4 regions of the Sinorhizobium sojae CCBAU 05684 genome follow, and region 2 is predicted to be linked to each of the others. Evidence: riboswitches for the same ligand, from Rfam matches in the RefSeq annotation. Region 2 holds a riboswitch; each other region holds the start of a gene.
What was found. A riboswitch is a leader RNA that binds a small molecule or an ion and turns the genes downstream of it on or off. The one in region 2 is predicted to bind cobalamin.

Region 1: linked by a shared signal. The riboswitch ahead of bluB (5,6-dimethylbenzimidazole synthase) and the one ahead of cobU (bifunctional adenosylcobinamide kinase/adenosylcobinamide-phosphate guanylyltransferase) in region 2 are both predicted to bind cobalamin.
Region 3: linked by a shared signal. The riboswitch ahead of SJ05684_RS02270 (aromatic ring-hydroxylating oxygenase subunit alpha) and the one ahead of cobU (bifunctional adenosylcobinamide kinase/adenosylcobinamide-phosphate guanylyltransferase) in region 2 are both predicted to bind cobalamin.
Region 4: linked by a shared signal. The riboswitch ahead of SJ05684_RS11130 (CbtB domain-containing protein) and the one ahead of cobU (bifunctional adenosylcobinamide kinase/adenosylcobinamide-phosphate guanylyltransferase) in region 2 are both predicted to bind cobalamin.

What each region holds. Positions count from the first base shown of each region.
Region 1 covers NZ_CP023067.1:1,700,774-1,703,974, reverse strand. Annotated here, with positions in the region: gene SJ05684_RS08365 (NAD+ synthase) at 1-36, shown strand, start outside; gene SJ05684_RS08360 (TolB family protein) at 40-870, shown strand; cobalamin riboswitch at 902-1,109, shown strand; gene bluB (5,6-dimethylbenzimidazole synthase) at 1,154-1,861, shown strand; gene SJ05684_RS08350 (DUF2865 domain-containing protein) at 1,899-3,044, opposite strand.
Region 2 covers NZ_CP023067.1:1,888,388-1,891,588, reverse strand. Annotated here, with positions in the region: gene SJ05684_RS09280 (CHASE2 domain-containing protein) at 1-62, shown strand, start outside; gene SJ05684_RS09275 (FecR family protein) at 72-1,055, opposite strand; cobalamin riboswitch at 1,323-1,721, shown strand; gene cobU (bifunctional adenosylcobinamide kinase/adenosylcobinamide-phosphate guanylyltransferase) at 1,853-2,380, shown strand; gene cobW (cobalamin biosynthesis protein CobW) at 2,383-3,201, shown strand, end outside.
Region 3 covers NZ_CP023067.1:475,229-478,429, reverse strand. Annotated here, with positions in the region: gene SJ05684_RS02275 (FAD-binding oxidoreductase) at 1-263, opposite strand, end outside; gene SJ05684_RS02270 (aromatic ring-hydroxylating oxygenase subunit alpha) at 260-1,504, opposite strand; cobalamin riboswitch at 1,608-1,809, opposite strand; gene SJ05684_RS02265 (DUF6656 family protein) at 2,121-2,717, shown strand; gene SJ05684_RS02260 (L-threonylcarbamoyladenylate synthase) at 2,917-3,201, shown strand, end outside.
Region 4 covers NZ_CP023067.1:2,269,136-2,272,336, reverse strand. Annotated here, with positions in the region: gene SJ05684_RS11140 ((2Fe-2S)-binding protein) at 1-165, shown strand, start outside; gene SJ05684_RS11135 (CbtA family protein) at 228-995, opposite strand; gene SJ05684_RS11130 (CbtB domain-containing protein) at 1,263-1,439, opposite strand; cobalamin riboswitch at 1,480-1,742, opposite strand; gene SJ05684_RS11125 (anthrone oxygenase family protein) at 1,946-2,422, shown strand; gene SJ05684_RS11120 (cystathionine gamma-synthase family protein) at 2,432-3,201, opposite strand, start outside.

The DNA.
Region 1 (3,201 bases), 190 kb from region 2:
TATCCCATCACCAATCGCTTCCGCGACAGGGGATAGTTCATGCGTAGTTCGGTGGAGATCTTCGACATCGCGACAGCTGAGACCCGCGTGGTCTGGCAGACGGAACGGCTGGTCGAAGCGCCGAACTGGTCGCCAGACGGGCGCTTCCTGGTCGTCAACGGCCATGGACGGCTCCATCGCATAGGGCTCGACGGGGCGCCCGATCCTGTCGAGATCGATACGGGCATTGCCCGCCAGTGCAATAACGACCACGGCATTTCGCCGGACGGAACGACGCTCGCCATCAGCGACAAGACCGAATTCGGCAAGTCGGCGATCTATCTCCTGCCGATCGAGGGCGGCACGCCGCGGCTCGTGACGCCGAAGCTTCCCTCCTATTGGCACGGTTGGTCGCCCGATGGTCGGACGCTGACCTATTGCGGTATTCGTGACCAGGTTTTCGACATCTATACGATTTCGGTCGAGGGCGGCGAGGAGCGCCGATTGACGTGGGGCGAAGGCCGCAACGACGGGCCGGATTGGTCGCCCGACGGTAAGTGGATCTATTTCAACTCCAGCCGTACGGGCCGCATGCAGATCTGGCGGATCCGGCCAGACGGCAGCGATGTCCAGCGTATCACCGACAGCCCCTATGGCGATTGGTTTCCGCATCCGTCACCCAATGGCAGGCACCTCTTGGTGCTCTCCTATGATGGCGAGGTTTTCGACCACCCGCGCGATCTCCACGTGCGGCTGCGGCTGATGGATCCGGAAGGCGGCGATGCACACGTCCTGTTCCAGCTCTTCGGCGGGCAGGGAACCATGAACGTCCCGAATTGGTCGCCGTCGGGCGATGCCTTCGCCTTCGTCCGCTATCGGCCCGAACGGTAGTGGCATGCCTTGCCTTTCGCAGGCGCCTGTGTCCATATGCGCCCCGTCAGGTGCCCGCATGCGCGGGAGAATCGGGAAGCCGGTGCAATTCCGGAACGTGCCCAACGCTGTGACGGGGACGGCCACGCCAGTCGGCTCTGAGGTTTCTTCAGAGCCTTGCCACTGAATCCAGCGATTCGGGAAGGCGGCGCGGCCGGGCGAACCGGAGTCAGAAGACCGGCCTGGCAAGATAGACCGGCCCCGCGTGGACGGCGGGAGGTTGTGCATTGTTGGGGATCGAACGATGCTGCCTGACCCGAACGGCTGCCTTGTCGCGGCCGGAGCTTTTTCAGCCGACGAGCGTGCCGCCGTCTACCGTGCGATCGAAACGCGCCGCGATGTGCGCGACGAATTTCTCCCCGAGCCGCTGCCCGAACCTCTGATCGCCCGGTTGCTTGCCGCTGCGCATAATGCCCCGTCCGTGGGCTTCATGCAGCCTTGGAACTTCGTTCTCGTGCGCGGGAATGAGACGCGGGAGAAGGCGTGGCATGCCTTTCAGCGCGCCAATGAGGAGGCCGCACGAATGTTCGCGGACGAAGCCCAGGCGAAATATCGCGCACTGAAGCTCGAAGGAATCCGCAAGGCGCCGCTCAGCATCTGCGTGACCTGCGACCGCACGCGCGGCGGCTCGGTCGTCCTCGGGCGCACGCACAATCCACAGATGGATGTCTACTCGACCGTCTGCGCGGTGCAGAATCTCTGGCTCGCCGCGCGCGCCGAGGGAGTCGGCGTCGGCTGGGTCAGCATCTTCCATGAAAGCGAGATCAAGGCGATCCTGGGCATACCGGAGCATATCGAAATCGTCGCCTGGCTATGCCTCGGTTTCGTCGACCGGCTCTATCAGCAGCCGGAACTGGCAGTAAAGGGATGGCGCCAGCGCCTCCCGCTCGAGGAACTGACATTCGAGGAAGGGTGGGGTCTTTCCGCAAGCCTGGATGTGAACCCGAAATAGCGTCTTTTTTCAGAGCGTTGTTTCCAAATTCTCGCGGTCAGTTCGCCTGCTGCGGCTGATAGCTTGGTCCCAAAGGGTTCTTGAGGTCGATCTCGCTTTCTTCCGGCGGCAGGAAGGTCGGGCCGACAATACGTACCTTGTTGCTCTTCGGGTCATAGGGGCGCTCCTTGGCGGGATTAGCGGCGGCGCTTTCAGTCGTCCCGTCAGCCGTCTTCCCCGCCCTGTCGCCCCCGATGGTCACGACAGAGGGGCTGGCTGCCGATAGACTGGTTGCGGGTGCGTTCCCGCGGTTCGTTCCGCCGGCCGCCTTCGGTGGCTTGCAGCCGCAGGCCCCGGGTGCACCGACGTCGCGCGTACGATAGGCAAAGGCCGTCGGCAGCTCGCTATAGGGCCTGCCGGTCGATGCCGAGACCATCTGATCGCTCTCCTCGGTGGCAAGCACGTGATAATAGAGTTCCGTCTCGGTCCCGGGGCACCGTGCGCGGCAGCTCTCGGCATCGCGCGGGAAATCCGCCGGTGAGGCGTTCGACGAAATAGGGAAGAAGGCGCCATCGCAGGTCCTTACGCACATGGTCCGTAAGCCACCGTTCCCGTATCCCTCCATCGGCGAGAAATCCTGGATCCCCGGCTCCTCGAAGAGCAACGGATAATTCTCGCTGTCCGGGGCCAGGTCCCGGAGGATGTTGCGATGGATGTCGGCTTCGGTCGTCGTCGCGAACTCGTCAAGCTCGTCCCAATCGTCGCCGCGCACCGGGATGCAGCCGTTGATCTCCATCGCGGCGACAATGCGCCGGCGCGCGTCTTCGCTGCCGTTCGACACCAGTTGCTGTCGATGCATCTTCAATTCCTGGAGATTGGCCTCCATTCGTGCGATCGTGTCGTCCAACTCGGCGCAGAAGGGGGTATTGTCATCGATGACTATGATGCTGCCGCGGCTGCATCCGAGCCGTCTCCGATCGTTCCGGGCGCGACGAAGCTCGATGTTCTGGCGGGAAATCGCGCCGGTGAAATCGCGCAGGTTTGCATTCGAGTTGAACGTGGTCGGCATGCCGGCGAGGCGGGCCTGAAGGCGCTCGCAGACGCTCGAGGCCGACGCCTCGTCTGCCATTGCCAATGCCAAAGGCAGAAGCGCAGACGCAAGCCACGCGAGGCCGCGGGGCGCGTTACTCGGAGATCCCGACACTTTTTTCTTCCCGCATTCCGGCGGAGCGGTCACCGAAGCAGCCGCATCCGTCTCTACAGCGCCGTGCGCCCTTACGGACGCACAAAGGACGCTGTAGTTCTTTGAACCGCGCATCGGGCTTTCCGAAAATCGGGTCCGACATTCGGGCCGATGCGCT
Region 2 (3,201 bases):
TCCCGCGCCGCGCCGACCACTTTCCTGCCGAAGAGACGGAAAGGGGAGGGGCAGGCGAGTGAGTTCCGCCCTCATTTCCACCGGGCCGGCCTGTCCGGTCTGTCTGGGCGATCCGGTCTGTCGGGTCGGTCGGGCCTGTCCGGGCGAGAGTGGCCGTTCGGATGATCCGGCCTATCCGGTCGGTCGGGCCTATCAGGCCTATCAGGCCTGTCCGGCCTGTCCGGTTTGCCAGGCTTGTCAGGCTTGTCAGGCTTATGGGGCTTATGAGGCCTGTCCGGCTTGTGCGGCTTCGGCTTGGGCGGCCTTACAGGCTCCCCGGGTTCCGGGGTAATCGGCGCCTGGTCGACGCGCGGCGGCGGAAGCTTGTCGGGCCGGATTTGAAGGGCAGCCGCAAGGCCGCAGCCGCTGCCGCTCCAGCCAGACGAAAGCCGTTGCTGGCCCGACAGGAACGGCAATGCCCGCGGGTTGCCAAGCGCCCTGAGCGTGCCGCGATTGACCGGCCGGGTGTCCGACATCGCGCCGTTGGGTTTTGCGATCACGCAGTCGCAGCGGCGCGTCAGTTGCCGGCAGCCGCCGCGGCCGCAAAAGTCGGCCGCGCCCGACAGCAGCACGACGGCCGTCGTGCCGTCGCCGCCGACATAGAAGTCGAATACGGTGCCGCGAACGCCGATCGTTCCGGCCGGCGTCAGGATCCGGTAGGCGGAGTGCCTGGAATTGCCGCTGATCCAGCGGAACGTTCCCTTCGCCGCCGCAATCGTCAGATTCTGCACGGTTTTCGAGTCGTCGAAGACGAACCGGTCGATGACTACGGAGGAGCCGGCGCCGAGCGCGAGCTTGCTGCCATCCCGGAAGACGAACTGGCCGAGGCCGGACCTGGATGTCGATATCCGCTCGTCGCGGTGCACCGCGTCCTGCACGGCGAGCGGGCCGGCCGCGCCCCTGACCTCGGTCTTGATGCGGACCGCTTGGCCTACCGGTTCGGCCGCGCCTGCCGGGGGGGAGCCAGCAAGCGCAAAACTCAACCCAACAATTACGGCACGACGCAGATACGACATCGCACCCTCCGACGCGAACCTCCTTGAGGTTCGCGGACATGATCGGCAGACGGGAGCTGCACCTTCACCGCGGTCAGCTCCAGACGGTGCTTTTTACCATGCGGTGGTAAGCAGTGTCTGCTCACCTGTTGTGAGTAGCCACGACCCCGTAGATTCAAAAAGTTGCAGCGCCCCTTGTGCGTCCTGGAGGACGAACGGAGGGCATCTGGCGCAATTCGCGGGCAACGCGTCGCAGGGCGTCGATTGACATCGCAGCCAGGGCTTCATAATTAACGGGAATTGGATGGTTCCCTCGTGCCGGGCCGGTGCGAGGGAGTAAATGGGAATGCGGCGGGGCGGACCCACACCGGGCGCCCTTATCGCAGCCGACCCCGCGACTGTAGAACGGTCAGGGGCCGCTATCGGGTATGCCCATCCTCTCTTCGATGGACTGCATGGGCAGTTTCACCGGGGAGCGGTGGCGTGCCGGAAAAGCCACTGGTGTGGCATCGTGATCAGCCGGGCAGGACGCCTCTTCTTCTACGAATCGTCCGCCTTTCACGAAGCCGTAAGCACTGGGAAGGTGAGGCGGACCCGTTCGGGTCCAGGCATCGTCGCGCTGTTCCGTGTGATGCCTTGGCCCGTGAAGCCGTGAGCCAGGAGACCTGCCATCCGTCAGGGCATCCCGCCCGAGGGGAGAATTGTCCCCGATGCCAGCACGGAGGTTGTCGTGGCTTTCAGATTTCTCCGTCCCGCGACCCGCGGGCGCCTAGCGCATTGCTTTCTGCCTTGGTCATTCGTGAACTGAGGCTTTTCGCATGACCCTCTCCAATGTCGGCCCGACGCTCGTCCTCGGCGGTGCCCGCTCCGGCAAGTCCGGCTTTGCCGAAAGACTCGTCGAAGGCAGCGGTCTGTCGATGCATTATGTCGCGACCGGGCGCGCATTCGACGAGGAGATGCGCGACCGCATCGTCCATCACCAGGCGGCGCGGCAGGGCAAAGGCTGGACGACCCATGAGGAGCCGCTCGACCTCGTCGGTCTGCTCAGCCACATCGATGCGCCGGAGCACGCCGTCCTCGTCGACTGCCTGACGCTTTGGGTCACGAACCTGATGATGGAGGGGCGCGACATGGCGGCGGAGTTCGCGACTCTCGCCGCCTTCCTGCCGGGCGCTCGGGCCCGTCTTGTTTTCGTTTCCAATGAAGTCGGCCTCGGCATCGTCCCGGAAAACCGCATGGCGCGCGAATTTCGAGACCATGCGGGCCGGCTCCACCAGATCGTCGCGGAGAAATCCGCCGAAGTCTATTTCGTCGCGGCCGGACTGCCGCTGAAAATGAAAGGTTGACCATGACACGCGCAAAGGCCCAGCAGGGCAAGATCCCGGCCACCGTCATTACCGGCTTCCTCGGAGCCGGCAAGACGACGATGATCCGCAACCTGTTGCAGAATGCCGACGGCAAGCGCATCGCGCTCATCATCAACGAATTCGGCGATCTCGGGGTCGACGGCGACGTCTTGAAGGGCTGCGGCGCCGAGGCCTGCTCGGAGGAGGACATCATCGAGCTCACCAATGGCTGCATCTGCTGCACCGTCGCCGACGACTTCATCCCGACCATGACGAAGCTGCTCGAGCGCGAGAATCGCCCCGACCATATCGTCATCGAGACGTCGGGTCTTGCGCTGCCGCAGCCGCTGGTCGCCGCCTTCAACTGGCCGGACATTCGCAGCGAAGTGACGGTCGATGGCGTTGTCACCGTCGTGGACAGCGCCGCGGTCGCTGCCGGACGCTTTGCCGACGATCACGACAAGGTCGATGCGCTGCGCGCCAATGACGACAATCTCGACCATGAGAGCCCGCTCGAGGAACTTTTCGAGGACCAACTGACCGCCGCCGACCTGATCGTCCTCAACAAGACCGACCTCATCGATGTCGATGGGGTGAAGGCCGTGCGCGAGGAGGTCGCCTCCCGCATCCGCCGCAGGCCGGCAATGATCGAGGCGCGGAACGGCGAGGTTGCCGCCGCCATCCTGCTCGGCCTCGGCGTCGGCACGGAGGACGAGATCGCCAATCGCAAGTCGCATCACGAAATGGAGCACGAGGCAGGTGAGGAACACGACCACGACGAGTTCGAGAGCTTCGTCGTCGAAGTCGGTGCGATCACGGAC
Region 3 (3,201 bases), 1.4 Mb from region 2:
GTGATCGAAACGGAGAGCGGCCGCGACGGCGAGGACGAGAGCGTATAGGTGCGCATCACCGGCTCCTCCCCGACGGGCAGTTCGAGAGTTACGAACTGCCCGGGCAGGTAGCGGAACCAGGCCGGCCTGTCGGAGCGGAAGGTGAAGGTCATCACATCCGCCGTCTCGGCCACCACCGAGATGCATTCGAGCATGTGCTGGCGGTCGATCCAGGGACTGAGCTCGTCGAAATGATGGAAGGAACGGGCCATTTCCATGATCATGCCACCCGCGAAAGAGGCGTTGCGCCGCGCTCAAGGCGCTCAAGCATGTAGCGTGAATACCATTCGACGAATTGCATCACGCCGCCCTCGTGCTCGACCGAATAGGGACCCGGCTGGTAAGCCGGCGAGCGGATGCCGAAGGCGTTCTCCTCGACGATCTGGCGGTCCTGATCGTTGGTCTCGGTCCAGACATGGATGAGGTCGTCAAGCTTATAGTCGACGCCTTCGACCGCCTCCTTGTTGACGAGCCACTTGGTCGTCACCTGGGTTGTTTCGGGGCCGAGGGGCAGCACGCGGAAGGTGATCGCATGGTCACCGAGAATATGGTTCCACGTCGTCGGATAATGGAAGAGCAGCAATGTGCCGATGCCGCCTGTCCTCGCGTCGGAGGAAAGCGGCTTTTCCACGGCCCTCTGACCCGACATGGTGTAACTCTCGGCACCGTTGATCAGCGGCATGCGTGTCATGCGGAACTGCCCGGCCGATCCGATCTTGAAGGCGCTCGGCAGGCCGGCCGCCTCGCATTTTTGCCAATGGGCGTTGATCTCCGGATCATTCATCGCGCCATGCACCCCCGTCACCGTCGGCGCTTCGGGATAGGTGCGGCACAGCTCGGGATGATTGGCCGCGCAGTGGTAGCACTCCCGGTTGTTCTCCCAGACGAGCTTCCAATTGCCCTTCTCGATGATCGTGCTTTCGAAGGCGACCTTCGTCTCGCCGATACGATGCGGCGCAAGGTAGCCGGAAGCCACGTCGCGGAACGGCTGGAAATTCATCGGCTCGTCGGCAAGGCTGATGAAGATGTAGCCGCCGACGGTCTCGCAATGCACCGGCTTCAGGCTGTGCGCCGCCAGATCGAAGCCGTCCGGCATCTGCCGCGCGAATAGCAGCTTTCCGTCCAGCTCGTAGGTCCATTGATGGTAGGGACAAACGAGCTTGGCCGAAGAGCCCTTGTGCTGCGTGCAGACGCGCGAGCCGCGATGGCGGCAGGAATTATGGAGCGCCCGGATCGTTCCCTGCCGGTCGCGAACGATGACGATCGGATAGTCGCCGACCTGCACCGTGAAATAGTTGCCGGCCCGCGGGATCTCGCAATCGTGGCCGATGAAAAGCCAATCCTTGTACCAGATGTTTTCCAGATCCTGACGATAATAGTCGGGATCGATATAGAAGTCCCGGTCGAGGCTATAGCCTTCGCGACGGGTCTTCAGCTTGCGCAGCATTTCGCTCTGAATGTCCATGCCCATATCCTCGTTCGCCATGATTCGGAGAGGCAGGACAGGAACCGCCCACGGCAACAGGCCGTGCGCCATGGCTCCGTCCGGCTGCCCGCCGCAACCTGTTACGGTCGATGTGCTCAAGGCTGGTTTCCGGGCTCTGGAGCCGTCCCGCGAAGGACCCGCCCCGGCGCCTTCCCGGACATTGACGTCCAGTGGCTTGGTGCCGTGGCCTCACTCCACCACCGTTGCGGGGGCAGCGCCGGGATTTGACCGGCTTCCCAATTCTCCGCCCCGCTCAGGGCGGCACCTCGAGTGTCCCCATCTAAGCGGTCTAGCAGCCCGCACAAGTGCCGATAAACGACATTCCATTCTGGAAAGACGACAGACCCCTTGCCGCGGCACTTTGTGACGAACACATTGTTTTTCTCCATAATAAACAAGGCGATAGGGCAATTGCTGGTCGACTGATAATTTTTTCGTCAGCGCCTGCCCAAGCGCGAAAGCAAGCATCCCGTTTGCGACGAGGCCTGTGAACGAGCCTAGCGCAGAAGGTACGAAAAATACTCTGTTAACCCTGATGGTTTAGCGTCCGACGACGGTTCAACCCCGCTTTTTTCGCGAAGGCGCGCAGAGGTCGATGGCAAAGCTCAGATATTACGACGCCTCTGAAAAGGCGCCGTCACCGGTGACAAAAGCGGCCGTCCACACCGAGTTCCTGCGAACCGGCCGCATCGAGCGACGGCGCCAAACGCCCGAGCAGCGGCGCTATCTGAGCTATGAGGAGGTGGCGGAGAAGACCGGACGCAAGCTGACCGCCGCGGGAGAAGCGACTTACAGGCGGATCAACAGCTTTCACGCCTCGATCAATTTCCCGAAGATGATCTTTCACCGGACGCTCGCCGCGAGCCCGCATCTTGGCTATTGCCACGTGACGGCCGCTACGACCCGGCTCGCTCGATCGCAAGACGTGACCTGGGCTTTCTATTTCGCCAATTTCTTTTCCGATCTCGGCGACGAGACGCACTTCTTCGACCGGATCCAGGCCGGGTATTCGCGCATGTATTTTGCCGTTGCCATCGAGCCCGGCACGGACGAAGGGCGGATGGTCGTCAACCGCAATGTGCGCGGCAACGGCCTGATCTTCCGTACGCAGGACCCGAAGGTGGCGCTGAAGAACGTGCTCATGCTTGGCGCACGCGACGAGGCGCTGCGCAAGATCATACGCAGTCTCTAGCGCATCGGCCCGAAAGTCGTACCCGATTTTCGGAAAGCTCGATGCGCAGATTTAAAGAGTTGCAGCGACCTTTGCGCGTCTGAAAAGACGCGCAAAAAAAAGGCCGCTATAGCACTTTGAATCGCTGCATGTTTCCTCAAATCGGTTCCGATTCAAGGAAACATGCAGTAGGAAGCTGCGGAAAGGAAGACGAACGCCCATGGCCGAAATCATCGACACGCGCAGCGAACCCGACCGGGCGATCGAGACGGCCTGTGCGGTGCTTTCCGCAGGCGAGCCCGTCGCGATCCCGACCGAAACAGTCTACGGCCTGGCGGCGGATGCGACCAATGCAGAGGCTATCAGCCGAATCTACGAGATGAAGGGCCGGCCCCGTTTCAATCCGCTGATCTGCCATGTCTCGGACACGGCGATGGCTGAGGAGCATGTGGTCTTCGATGCGGTTTCGCGGCAACTGGCGGAGGCCTTCTGGCCCGGTCCGCTG
Region 4 (3,201 bases), 380 kb from region 2:
CGGATGCGCAGCGGCTGTTGTCTCTATTATCGAACGGAAGGCGGCGATTTCTGCGACACCTGCGTGCTGCTGGAACCTGAGACAAGACGGGAGAGATTGAGGGCGCATTTGCGCGCGTCGGAGGGGAAGTCGGCTGAGAATGAGGTGGATTGCCCCTCACCCTAGCCCTCTCCCGGCGTGCGGGGAGAAGGTGCCGGCAGGCGGATGAGGGGCAAAACGAGCTTGGACTAACCGGCCTTCACAACCCGGTCGTTGATGAAGCCGGAGACGACGCCGAGGACGATCCAGAAGGCGAGTGTGGTGGCCAGCGCCGCGACCGCGAATTCCGCGCCGAGGACCGCCGGGACGTTGCTCGAGATATCGAGCGGCTGCGGCGCGCCATAGGCGTGGGGCGCGGCGATCAGCACGAGGCCGGCGACCTTCGCGACGAGTTCCCCGCGCAAGGCCAGCAGGTAGAGACCCGCGGCCGAGAGCAGCACCGTCAGCGCCCACCAGGTTTGGCGCTCGCCAAGGTCGGCAGCCGGGAAGCCGGGCAGTTCCGGCGGCAGGCCGAGGGCCGGCAGCATGTGCACGGCCAGCCACCCGCAGGCACCCCAGAGTGCTCCGTTTGCAAGCGTGATCCGATGGCCGATCGTCAGGCTGATGCCCGCAAGCAGCAGCGAGAAGCCGGCGCCCGTGACGAGATTTGCGAGAAGCGTACCGGAGAAGCGGCTCATGCCGAACAGAATGCCGCCTTCCTCCTCGTGTTCGTGTTCATGGGCATAGGCAGGCGTGATCGGCGAAACGAAGGCAAGCAGCTTTCCGAGCGGCGAAACAGCGTTCAGTGATGAATGCTCTTCGTGGCCAGCGGCCGCAGGCTCGGCGGCCGGTTCTCCGCCCTCGAATTCTTCGGCATGAAGGATCAGCGGCGTTACGCGCAGTTCCTGGGCGGCGGTCATGAAGACGCCTGCGATCAGCCCGGCCACGATTGCGGCCAGAAGTGTCTTGACGATCATGTGTCGATATTCCTCAATGCGGCGCTCCCCCTATGGGGCGCCGTCCAACCAACGCAGTCGGACGCCTTACAGCCCCGTGCGCCTTTCAGGACGCACGAAGGTTGCTGTAAGCGTTTGAATCCACGCATCGTGCTTCGCGAAAATCGGTTCCGATTTTCGGGCCGATGCGCGAGCAGCAACATCATGCCGGATGGCATGTGCGCATGCTCGGAGCACCCGACGGCTCTGTTCAGCTTCGATTCGGAACGCGCAAGGCGTTCCATAGGCTTAGTGGCAGGGGAAGCCGTAGGAATGGCGGGTGTCGTGCGCCGTGTCATGGAGCACGGCCGAATTTGCAAGACCTGCACCGAAGACGAGGAAGCCGCCGATCATAAGGGCAAGAATGCCCGCAACAAGACGATCGCTGAGGGAGAGCGAGACGCTCGAAACGTTAGACGTAGCCATGACAACCTCCGTGATGGCAAGGGATGTTCCCGATTGGGCGTTGCGCCCGCATCGATTGGCAGGTTTCCTGGCTCGCGGCGTCAGGTTTACACCAGGGATTTGCCTCGCCTTCCCAGATCGAACCGCCCTCTCGCGGTCCTTCCCAGTGGCTTTTTCCGGATCGCTCCGGAACGGCAAATTCACGCCGCACTACAGTCGCGGGGTCGGCCGTGATTAAGATGCCCAGCTTGGGTCCATCCGTCACGTTCCCGTTTACTCCCGAAGCGCGTTCGCTTTCCGGGAACCAACCGATCAGCGATGATTATGTGCGGCCGCGCGCGTTGTCAATCGAGGGGACCCGCAAAATGTACAGGGTTCGCGCCAGTCGCGGCCTGCGGACGGCGGCCCGCCGATCTTTCGAAAGTGGCGTTTCGCCTGGTGACCGTAAGGTGCCTCTCGTCTATCTCTACGGTTGCGTTCCCGTACCGGGCGCTTGCGGTTGCGCTTGCGCGATCTGGAGACAAGTCATGGCAGCTTTCGTTCCCGGCCTTGCTTTTGCAGCCACTATCGGTTCCGGCCTGATGGCGGGGCTCTTCTTCGTCTTTTCGGTATGCGTCATGCAGGCGCTGTCGCGGCTTCCGGCGGAACAGGGCATCGCCGCCATGAACGCCATCAATGCGGCGATCCAGAACCCGTTGTTCCTGATCACCTTCATGGGCACTACCCTGCTCGGCCTGGCGCTGATCGTTGCCGCTTTCATAACGGGCGGGCACGGGAGCTACCTGTTTGCCGCCGGCGGGCTCGCCTATCTCGTCGGCACATTTGGGGTGACGGTCATCTTCAACGTTCCCTTGAACGACGCGCTCGCTGCGGCGCGCGGCGAGGCCGCCGCCGCGCTCTGGCAGCAGCGCTACCTGACCGATTGGGTCCGCTGGAATCATGTCCGCACCATTGCCTCGATCGGGGCGCTGGCGCTGTTCGTGCTCGGCCTTGCCCGCAGCTGAGGCATCATCTCAGGCAGTCGTCAGTGCATTGGCGAGGTCGGCGACGAGGTCGTCCGGATGCTCGATGCCGATCGACAGGCGGATGGTCGATTCGAGTACGCCGATCCGGCGCCTGACCTCGATCGGCACGCCCGAATGGGTCATGGCGGCCGGGTGGCTTGCGAGCGATTCCGTGCCGCCGAGACTGACGGCGAGCTTGAAGATCTGCAGCGCGTTCAAGAAGCGGAAGGCCGCCTCCTGGCCGCCGGCTATATCGAAGGAGAAGGTCGAGCCGGCGCCGGTGCACTGAGCGGCAAAGACACGGCCGGCATGCGAGTCTCCGTCGTCGAAGGGCAGGTAGTGGATGCGCTCGACTTTCGGATGGTCGCGCAGGAATTCGGCGACGATGCGGGCGTTGTCGTTCGCCTTCTCCATCCTGACCGCAAGGGTTTCCAATGATCGACCTATCATCCAGCAGGAATGCGGGTCGAGCTGGGTGCCGATCGACCCGCGCAGTGCCTTCACTTGCTTGACGAGCGCCTTGGAGCCGAGGGCCGCGCCGGCGATCAGGTCGGAGTGACCGCCGACATATTTGGTCAGCGAATAGAGCGAGAGGTCCGCGCCATGATCGATCGGGTGCTGGAAGACCGGTCCGAGCAGGGTGTTGTCGCAGGCGAAGATCGGCCGGTGCCCCTGGGTCTCGCCGATCCTGTCGGCGATGCGGCGGATCATGGCGACGTCGACGAGGCTGTTGGTCGGATTGGCCGGCGTCTCGATCAGAATGAAGGCGACGCGGCCCT